3 regions of the Glutamicibacter sp. NPDC087661 genome follow, and region 1 is predicted to be linked to each of the others. Evidence: riboswitches for the same ligand, from Rfam matches in the RefSeq annotation. Region 1 holds a riboswitch; each other region holds the start of a gene.
What was found. Region 1 has a riboswitch for thiamine pyrophosphate ahead of ACIOTN_RS00555 (ECF transporter S component). Riboswitches for the same ligand answer to the same signal wherever they lie in the genome.
Positions count from the first base shown of each region.

Region 2: linked by a shared signal. The riboswitch ahead of thiO (glycine oxidase ThiO) and the one ahead of ACIOTN_RS00555 (ECF transporter S component) in region 1 are both predicted to bind thiamine pyrophosphate.
Region 3: linked by a shared signal. The riboswitch ahead of thiM (hydroxyethylthiazole kinase) and the one ahead of ACIOTN_RS00555 (ECF transporter S component) in region 1 are both predicted to bind thiamine pyrophosphate.

Region 1 is NZ_JBIUWE010000001.1:115,978-119,245, reverse strand. It holds gene ACIOTN_RS00560 (ATP-binding cassette domain-containing protein) at 1-1,346, opposite strand, end outside; gene ACIOTN_RS00555 (ECF transporter S component) at 1,343-1,951, opposite strand; TPP riboswitch at 2,017-2,137, opposite strand; gene ACIOTN_RS00550 (DUF4235 domain-containing protein) at 2,213-2,464, shown strand; gene mnhG (monovalent cation/H(+) antiporter subunit G) at 2,521-2,925, opposite strand; gene ACIOTN_RS00540 (monovalent cation/H+ antiporter complex subunit F) at 2,925-3,191, opposite strand; gene ACIOTN_RS00535 (Na+/H+ antiporter subunit E) at 3,193-3,268, opposite strand, start outside.
Region 2 is NZ_JBIUWE010000001.1:449,769-453,036, forward strand. It holds gene ACIOTN_RS02180 (mechanosensitive ion channel) at 1-18, shown strand, start outside; gene ACIOTN_RS02185 (GNAT family N-acetyltransferase) at 102-1,061, opposite strand; TPP riboswitch at 1,141-1,245, shown strand; gene thiO (glycine oxidase ThiO) at 1,243-2,340, shown strand; gene thiS (sulfur carrier protein ThiS) at 2,367-2,612, shown strand; gene ACIOTN_RS02200 (thiazole synthase) at 2,615-3,268, shown strand, end outside.
Region 3 is NZ_JBIUWE010000004.1:30,545-33,812, forward strand. It holds gene ACIOTN_RS11585 (hypothetical protein) at 23-253, opposite strand; gene ACIOTN_RS11590 (hypothetical protein) at 240-1,577, shown strand; gene ACIOTN_RS11595 (GntR family transcriptional regulator) at 1,574-1,942, shown strand; TPP riboswitch at 1,977-2,071, shown strand; gene thiM (hydroxyethylthiazole kinase) at 2,061-2,855, shown strand; gene thiE (thiamine phosphate synthase) at 2,848-3,268, shown strand, end outside.

The DNA of each region.
Region 1 (3,268 bases):
AGCACCTGGGGGGATGCGGCCAGAACAGTGGCCACGGACAAGCGCCGCTTCTCGCCCCCGGAGAGAGTGAACGGGTTCGCGTCTGCCAAATGCGCCAGGCCCAAGCGTTCCAGCAACGCGTCCACGCGCGCTTGGACCTGGGCCGGCTCGTATTTCGGCGCATCGGCGCTGCTGGCCTGCGCGCGGCTGGGAGCGAAAGCCAGCTCTTCCCGAACGCTCTGGGTCACGAATTGGTGTTCGGGTTCCTGGAACACCGAACCGATCCGCCCAATCAATGCACCGGCCTTCCAGGCAAACGGGGAGTTGCCCAGACCGTCGGCCAGTTGCGCGGTGGCCGCCAACCCGCCGTCGGCCGGGACGAGCAATCCGCCCAAGGTCAAGGCCAGCGTCGACTTTCCAGCGCCATTCTCGCCGCGAATCACCGTCGCGGTGCCCGCTTGCACATTCACGTCCACCGCTTGGGTGCGCGGTGCCGTGGCGGTGCGGGCGGATACCAGCTGCTGCGCTTCCAGCAGCGTGGCACCGGCACCGTTCGTTGCCCGGGCCACCTGCGGGAAGTAGCCTGGAATCCACAGCCCGGCAGTAGCCAGCTCCTCGCGCACCGTTTCATCGGTGTACAGCTGCTGCGGGTCCAGATCGTGCGCGACTCCCCCACCGGGCTGCAGCACGATAACCCGGTCCACATGCTGCGCCCAGGCTTCAATCCGGTGTTCCACGACGACCAGCGTGGCACCGGAAAGCCGGGCGGCGTTCAGCACCGCATCGCGCAAGAGCTCAATGCTCTGCGGGTCCACATTGGCAGTCGGTTCATCGAGCAGCATGACGCTGGGTTCCATGGCCAGAATGCCGGCCAAGGCCAACCGCTGTTTCTGTCCGCCGGAAAGTTGCTGGGTGCGGTGCTCGAAGGACAGCGCACCCAGACCCACAGCGTCCAGCACTTCGGGGATCCGCTGGCGGATCAGTTCGGGATCCATTCCGAGGTTCTCGGCGCCAAAGGCCACGTCATCGGCGACCCTGCTTTGCACTACCTGGGTTTCCGGGTCTTGCTGCATCAAGCCCACCGGGTGGCTCCGGATGAAGGCATCGCTGCCATCTATGAGCAGCCGGCCAGCGACCTGATCGTCCTCATCCGCTTCCAGCAACCCGGCCATCGCGTGCAGCAAGGTTGACTTGCCGGCGCCCGATGGACCGACCAGCAGCACCTTCTCACCGGCGTGGATCACAAGGTCCAGTCCCGAGATGGCAGGATTCTTCCTCTCGGAGTGCTGCCAGCCGAACCCCGTTGCGGTGATGGCGGCACCGCGCTGTGTCAGCGAGGCTGCGCCGGAATTGGCAAAGGAACTCATTTTGCGCTTTCCAGGTGCGCACGCCGGCTCGGCAGGGCGCTCAATGCACCGGTCTTCGCCAGTCCACGCGTGGCCAACCAGGACAGCAGCCCTGCGACGACTACGCCGGAAATGCCGGTGGCGATCACGTGGAAGATCTTCATTCCGGCGGTGTACTCAACGTAGTAGGCCAGGATGTAGGCCTCGGAAATGCCGGCGAACAAGCCGGCGAACAAGCCTGCCAGCAGCGCCACGCCCAGGTTCCACTTGCGGTAGCGGAATGCTGCGAAGACCAGCTCTGCACCCAGGCCCTGGACCAGGCCGGACATCAGTACGGTCAAGCCGTAGTGCGAGCCGAGCAGCGCTTCAACCACAGCGGCCAGCAGCTCGCAGTAGATTGCGGCGCCTGGCTTGCGGATGATCAGTGCGCCGAGCACCGCCGGGAAGAGCCACATGCCGGTGAGCAACGCGGTGGCTGGCGGGAAAGCCGCAAAGGCGAGCGAGAACAGGCCATAGCCGGCACTCCACGCCCAGAAAATGACCCCTGAAGCGACGGCGATCACCGAGGCGACGACGATATCAACTACACGCCAGCCGGTCCGCTGCTTCGAAACTGTTTCGTTCATTGCTGGTCCTCCTGTGGAAAGGAGGGGAGATGGACGGAATGAGGGCATACTGCCGCGCCTATCCGCATCCGAGATGCTCGACTTCCTTCGCCGGTACTAGCCGGGGCAGGTTCGAGGGTCTGCGATCTATCGCACTCTCAGCGTCTTGCGACTTTTTAAAAGTCTGACGCTCCCCTGTCGGAATAATTACTGCTCCCCCACCATACCGCAGGTATGCTGGGCAGAGGAACGATATGTCAAGAGCTTGATCGCGAGGAAAAAATGGATAAAGTGCAGAAACTTGCCACTACCGGTATCACCGTTGGCGCTGGCATGCTCGGCGGCAAGCTGGTTGATTTCCTTTGGTTGAAGGCAACCGGCAGCAAAGCACCACGCAAGGGCACTGAGGAAGCAGCGGAAGCTTCTTTCCGCCGTGCCTTAGGCTTCGCAGTCGTTTCGGCCCTGGTCGCAGCAATCCTGCAGACGGTGGCTGACCGCAGCGCCAACAAGGTTGTTGCCAAGTTCACCAAGTAAGCTTCGGCGTTGAGCCAAAAGCGGGAGCCGCCCAGAGGGGCGGCTCCCGCTTTTTCTCAATCTTGTTCGTCTGGCGATCCGGTCTTGGAAACCGGGGTGGTTCCGGTCGGCGGTGTTCCGTTGACCTTGTTGACCACGTGGCTCAGCTCATCGGAGAACAGGGTTTCCTTGGCAGCGTGCTTGGTCCGGTAGCCGGAACGGCCAATCATGTGGGCCGAAACCGGTGCGGTCAATAGCTGCATTCCCCAGGCCAGCACGAGTACCGGGACCACAGCCCAGCTGCGCAGGTAAATGGCCAGTCCAGCGAAAATCAGCAGGAAGCCGAGTACCTGCGGTTTGGTCGCTGCATGCATGCGGGTGAGCATGTCCGGGAAGGTCAGCAAGCCGATACCTGCGATCAATGACATCAGGCAGCCAAGGATCAGCAGGACGGCAACGAGGACATCGAGGAAGATTTCCATTAGGCGTTCCTCTGATCCGAAACGAAGCGCGAGACGGTCACCGAACCGATGAACCCGAGCATGCAGGCGGCCACGACGAACAGCAAGTAGTCGGTGTGCTTGTGCAGCACCATTTCCAGGCACAGCGCGGCGGAGATGATCAGCAGCATCACGTCCAGGGCCAGCACCCGGTCAAGGATTGACGGCCCCTTGGCAACACGGACCAGGCAGGCGACAGCACCGAGCCCGAGCATGATGCCGCAGATCCAAATGACGATATCCAGCATGTTACCCCTTCCTCGCATCAAAGTTCGGTCCGCATTCGCTCTTGATCGCTTCGTACTCGTCTCGGCTGCCAATAGCC
Region 2 (3,268 bases), 330 kb from region 1:
TCGAACCCAGGCATCTAACCACGCATCACAAAACCTGAGGGACAGATAAGAAGTCGTGGAATCCAAAACCGGATTCCGCGACTTTTTTGATGCCCGCCAAGCTACTGCTGCGTGCCCCACGGCAAGGGCATGACCGCAGAGCCGCCATCGGTACGCAACCGCGCGTAGGTGTGCACATCGATGCGTTCTCCGGCAACCAGGAATTTGCCCCGCTCGACACCTTCGTGCAGGAAGCCGTTGCTTTCTGCCACATGCTTCGACCCGGGATTATTTGCCCGCAAGCCCAGCTCCAAGCGGTACAGTCCCAGCTCGTCGAACAGGTAATCCACCAAGGTTGCCACGGCGCGGGTGGCCAGCGACCGGCCCCGGTAATTCTGGTTCATCCAATACCAAATCCACGCGTTCCGATTGGCCGGGTCGACCGTACCGCACACCAGTCCCACCAGCCGATCCCGATATGCGACGGCCATCGCCTGCTGGCGTTCCCCGGCCTCCAGCAGTGCGCGCACATACGACTCAGCCTTTTGCGGGGAATCCGCGTCGCCTTGGCGCAACATGTCGGGGTTCGAGGAGAATGCCTCGAAGACCGCTTCGGCATCCGAAAGGCGCAGCCGGCGCACCGAGAATTCACCGTCGGCATGCACGGTTTCCTTCGGTCCTGCAGATGGCTGCGGATGAGCGGCGGCCGTGCCCTGGTGGAAGAGCTGCTGCCAGCGGCCCTGCTCATGGATCCACAGTGAACTGCGTTCGCTGGGGGAACCGGAGAGCAGCTTCCAGCGCAGCAGCACCAGCTGGTCTGAAAGCTGGAGAGCCACCGGGCTTTCGACTTTCAACGCCCCGGCATCCCGTGCCGGCTCCTGGGCCAGCTGGGCAATGATGGCCTCGCGATCATAGACTCGCCCGCTGGCTCCCACCTCGGCGAACCGAGGATGCAAGCGCCGCTGCAATTGCTCCTGGCTATGGCGTTGGCTGGATTCCAAGAGTTCTTGCTCCAACGAGATGATGGTGCTGGATAGCGCAGAACCTTGGGAAAGCACGATAGGGAAGTCATGGAATGCCATGTCAGCAAGTACATCACAGAAGATGACGGAACTGCGTTCAGTGAAGTTCGACTTTATGAGCTGCATCATGCTTATAATCGCTGTAATCCGCGGGAGCCTGAATCGACCAGGCTGAGAGGGCACCGAGCCGACCGCTACACCTGATGCGGGTCATGCCGCCGTAGGAAGGAAGCGTGCCCTTGTGCATGTCAACATTGTTGGCGCCGGGATAATCGGCCTGGCCGTCGCGTTCGAGCTGGAATCACGCGCACACACCGTCACCCTCATCGATCCGGCACCCGGCCAAGGTGCAAGCTACGCGGCAGCAGGAATGCTGGCCCCGGTAGCTGAAACGGTCTGGGGCAATGGCCCGTTGCACCAGCTGCTTGCCGCCTCGAATGCCGCCTATCCGCAGTTCATCGAGCGCATCGAATCGGCCACCGGGCAACGCCCGGACTACTTGCAGAACTCCACGCTCGTTGTCGCCGCAGAGCCTGCGGACCGCGAAGCCCTGCACGAGCTGGCCGAACTGCAGATATCCCTCGGCCTGTCAGCGCAGAAGCTGCTGCCCAGCCAAGCCCGCAAGCTCGAACCAGCCTTGGCCGCCAATATTGCCGGCGCGGTCCTGTGCCAAGATGACCACCAGGTCGACCCTCGATCCATCGTCAAGATCCTGTTGGAGCATCTGCGTCCGCACCTGGTCGAGGAACGGGCGCAGGCACTGGTGACCGACGGGAAGCGGACCACCGCTGTGCGGACCGCATCGGGCCGAATCCTCGAAGCGGAGCAGACCATCGTGGCCACCGGTCTTGGCACCCTCGATGGCTTGAACGAACTTCCGCTGCGCCCGGTCTACGGGGACATCCTCCGGATCCAGGGACCAGCAGGCCCGCCGCTCATCACCCGCACCATCCGCGGCATCGTGCACCGGGAACAGGTGTATCTGGTGCCGAGAAGGGACGGCAGCCTCGTCCTTGGCGCCAGCGTCCGTGAAGACCGGCAACAAGCGGTGAACATTGGCGCGATGCACCTGCTGCTGGACAACGCGAGAAAGCTGGTCCCCGGCATCAGCGACTGCACGCTGAACGAAGCAACGGCCCGGGCACGTCCCGCCACGCCAGATGACCGGCCGCTGCTTGGACGCCTTGATCCAGGGCTGCTGCTCTGCACCGGGTACTCCCGGCACGGCGTGCTGCTGGCTCCGCTGGGCGCAACGCTCACTGCGGATCTCGCCCACGGCCACCAATCCCACCCCTTGCACCAGGCTGTGGATCCCCACCGCTTTGCCAACGCAACCTAGACCGCTCACCGAACGGAGCAGCAACCATGACAAGCATCGGCATCAATTTCAATTCACGGCAACTGAACCTGGACGAAGGAACCACCCTTCGCGAATTCATCAGCACGCAAATCGGCAAGGAACTGGACGCCAACTCGGTGGCCGCTGACGGCAGCAAGCTCGGAGTTGCCGCCGCCGTCAATGGCGCTGTCGTTCCACGCAGCGCCTGGAATAGCTACCTGCTGGCCGAAGGGCACAGCATTGAACTCGTTACCGCGGCCCAGGGAGGCTAGGCATGGAAACGCGCAACATCACCGAGCTGGACATCCACAGCGACCCATTCCAGATCGCCGGACGCACCTTGTCCTCGCGCTTGATCCTCGGCACCGGGGGAGCGAGTTCGCTGACCACCCTGGAAAGCGCCCTGCAGGCCTCCGGAACGGAGCTGACCACCGTGGCCATCCGCCACTTTTCGGCGGCCGGCGCAGGCAACGTGTATGAACTGCTGCAGCGCAACAACGTGATTGCGCTGCCCAACACCGCTGGATGCTTCACCGCCCGCGATGCGATCCTCACCGCGCACCTGGCCCGTGAAGCTCTGGAAACCAATTGGATCAAGCTCGAAGTCATTGCCGATGAGCACACGCTGCTGCCGGACCCGCTGGAACTGCATGCGGCCACCGAGCAACTAGTGGCCGACGGGTTCCAGGTCTTCGCCTATACCAATGATGATCCGGCACTTGCCCAACGCCTGCAGGACGCCGGGGTTGCGGCAATCATGCCGGCCGGAGCGCCGATCGGCTCGGGCCTGGGGATCCTGAATCCGCACAATATTTCCACCATCGTCTCCCGCGCGCAGGTACCGGTGATCCTTGACGCCGGGGTGGGCACCGCCTCGGATGCGGCCCTGGCCATGGAGCTCGGCTGCGACGCGGTGCTGCTGGCCAGC
Region 3 (3,268 bases), on a different contig from region 1:
TCGCCGGAGGATTCAATATGTATCAAATAGTTGATACATTGATTTCCATGAACCAGTTCTCGGCGAGCGCCATATCCATCGCTTTCGTTGCCGCAATCATCTGCGTTTGGTTGCGTTCGGTGGCGCACAGGCGTGGAACACCAGCTATCGACCGGGCCCGATCCCACTCGTTCTGGTGCGCATTGATCGCATTCTTTGCTTCAACCTCATGGGATTTGTCCGAGACCTGGCGCGTTTCAATGACCGAGCCCAATTCAGGTTCGGCTCTCGCTGAAGCACTCACTCCGGGGATCTGGGTTCTTCTGGTTTACCTCATCGGCTTGTTCACTTGGCCCAAGGAACTCCAGCCAGTGCGCACCGCTTCATTAGAGGCCCGCAGCCTGACAACTCCATTTCCCAAGGCCCTAGGGGCTTTCGTTGGGCTTTTGCTGCTGATCGCGGTCGGCTCCCTGTGGCCGGCGTCCAAAGTCGAAGGGCTCGTTGGCGTTCCGGCCTCGGAATTCACGACCTTTGATTTTGACGGCATCTATTCATACACGTCGGAGGGTCCGTATGATGGGCGGTTGCCGGGCACACAGATGCTCCCGGTATTCATCGTGGCCCTGGCAGGGATCATCGTGGCCGCGGCTGTGATTACCGTAGTTATCCTGAAAAGACCTGCCTTGGCCGGCATCTCGGCCGAAGACAACCAAGCGTTGCGCACGGTCTGGCTCAACCGCTTGATGCGCAATATCGGCATCGTCTTGCTGGCCTTCACCGTGTCGGTGGTCAATTACTCGCAGGCTAATTCGCCGGATGGACAGTACGAGTTCGTTAGCTATGGCGCCCTTGCGGTCGCCCTCACGTTGCTCTTCTGGGGACCGCGCTCTACATTCTCAGCTCAATCCACCACCAGGGAACGGACCGCCTTCTCGCGTTTGCGTGATCAACTATTCACCTTGCAATACGTAACTGCAGCACTCACCTTGCTCAGCGTTGCAATCGGCTGGTCATTCTTGCCACTGGATGACGAGCTCCAGATGCCTACCAATGAGCGAACTACGTGGATCTTAATGATCTTTGCCGGTGCGGCTTTGAGCTATGCCGTTCTCAATGCGCTTTATCTCAGCTACGTCAGCACGGTGGCCCGGCAGGCGTCTGCAGCACCCAAGTACCACGCGCCCCTGCCCTTGTGGTCCTACATCGCCGCTGGCTTGCTGTTTGCCACCAGCACCTATTTTCTGCTCGATCCGCCGCTGGACTATTTGTGGGGCTTCGTGCCTCCAGGCAAGACAATGGTTGCAGGCTTGATCCTGCTGTTGCTGGCAACCCATCTTGGATTCGTCTGGTTCTCCCGCCGGGCAATTATTCCCTGGGCTGTCTCGTCGGCCGAAGAAATCTGGTACCGCAAGGTCCTGGAACTGCGTTCAATGCGTGTTAACACCAGTGCAGTGGTAGCCATGCTGCTCATTGGCTACGGATTCCCGGCCGGGCTGGGACTCTTTGCATTGCTCATCTTCGTTGTCCCAGCAGTCATTTTCCTAGAGCGCCCCGGTAGCGCCTTCGTGCGGGAACATCAGCCGGCAGCTACTTCATGAGCACGCAGATCAGTGTTGACCTCCAAGCAGCTACCCCGCCCTATGAGCAGATCCGCTCGCAGATTGCTTCACTGATCTCCTTGGGAGATCTGCCCTCGGGGAGCAAGCTGCCTACTGTGCGTGCGCTGGCCACGGACCTCGGCGTCGCTGCCGGTACAGTGGCGCGCGCCTACAAGGAGCTGGAAGCCGAAGAGCTGATCACCTCCCGGCGCCGTGCCGGCACAGTAGTCAACGAGCGGCCGCAGCCGGTGGATACCAGTGAAGATCTCCTGGCCGCCGTGGATCACCTCTGGGCGCTGGCGGCCGCGCAGAAGGTGGATGCGGCCACGCTCAAGGCCTTGGTGGCGCGGCGCGAGCGTAAGTAACTTGTCCTCGGAACCGGTTGTGCGTACGCTCTATGGCAGTGACACGGGGTGTCGGATCAACCGACTGAGATAAGACCCGTAGAACCTGATCTAGTTCACGCTAGCGGAGGGATGTCGCATGGCTTTGCATGCAGTTGCCCAAAAATACCGGCAACAATCACCTTTGGTTTTTTGCCTGACCAATACCGTCGTATCCAATTTCACCGCCAATGTCTTGCTGGCATCCGGGGCTTCCCCGGCCATGACGGATCTGCCCGGAGAGGCCGGCCCATTCGCGCAGGCAGCTTCAGCCGTATTGGTGAATTTGGGAACTCCAAGCACTGAACAGCTGACCGCCATGGAAGAAGCTGTGCAGTCGGCGAGCGCTGCAGGCACCCCCTGGGTCCTGGATCCAGTGGCAGTGGGAGCGCTTCCGGTGCGCACGGAGTTTGCCCGGCGCATTGTCCGGCAACGCCCGACCCTGATTCGCGGCAACGCCTCGGAAATCCTGGCCCTGGCCGGCCGGCAATCTGCTTCGCGCGGTGTCGATGCCTTGGATGAGGTTTCTGCCGCCTTGGCGGCGGGACGCGAACTGGCCACGGAACACGACTGCGTAGTGGCCATTTCCGGCCAGGCTGACGCCATCATCGACGCCACGCGTACCGTCTTGGTGCATACCAACGGAATTGGCTTGACCCGGATGACAGGTGGCGGCTGCGCCTTGGGCGCGGTCTGCGCCGGGATGGTTGCGGTCCACGATGACCCGTTCGAGGCCACCATCGCAGCCCACGGTTTCTATGGCCTGGCCGCGGAAAAGGCCCTGGCTGGCAGCTCCGGTCCGGGCAGCTTCGCAGTTGCCTTCCTTGATGCGCTGTCGGCTGCCGATCCCGGGGAACTGAAGACTTTGAAGTACGAGGAATTGAACCATGCATAATTACGGCGCTTATCTAGTAGCCAACACTGCCAGCTGCACCCCACGCAGCACCCTGGAAGTTATCGAGGGCGCCGTCGCCGGAGGGATCGGGTGGATCCAGCTGCGCGCCAAGGATGAAAGCGCCCGGGAATTCTTCGAGCTGGCCTGCGCGGCTGCCAAGCTCACCGAGGGCAAAGCCCAGTTGCTGATCAATGACCGCATTGACGTCTACCTCGCGGCACGGGCTGCTGGCGCAGCAGTGAACGGCATCCATATCGGGCAAAAAGATGTGCCGGTACAGTTGGCTCGCCAGATCATCGGCGAGGGCATCATCGGCTTGAGTGCTTCCAGCGATGAGCAATTGGCCCAGGCGAACAAGGACGCCTCGGTGATCGACTACCTCGGTGTAGGAGCCATCCGCGCCACTCCGACGA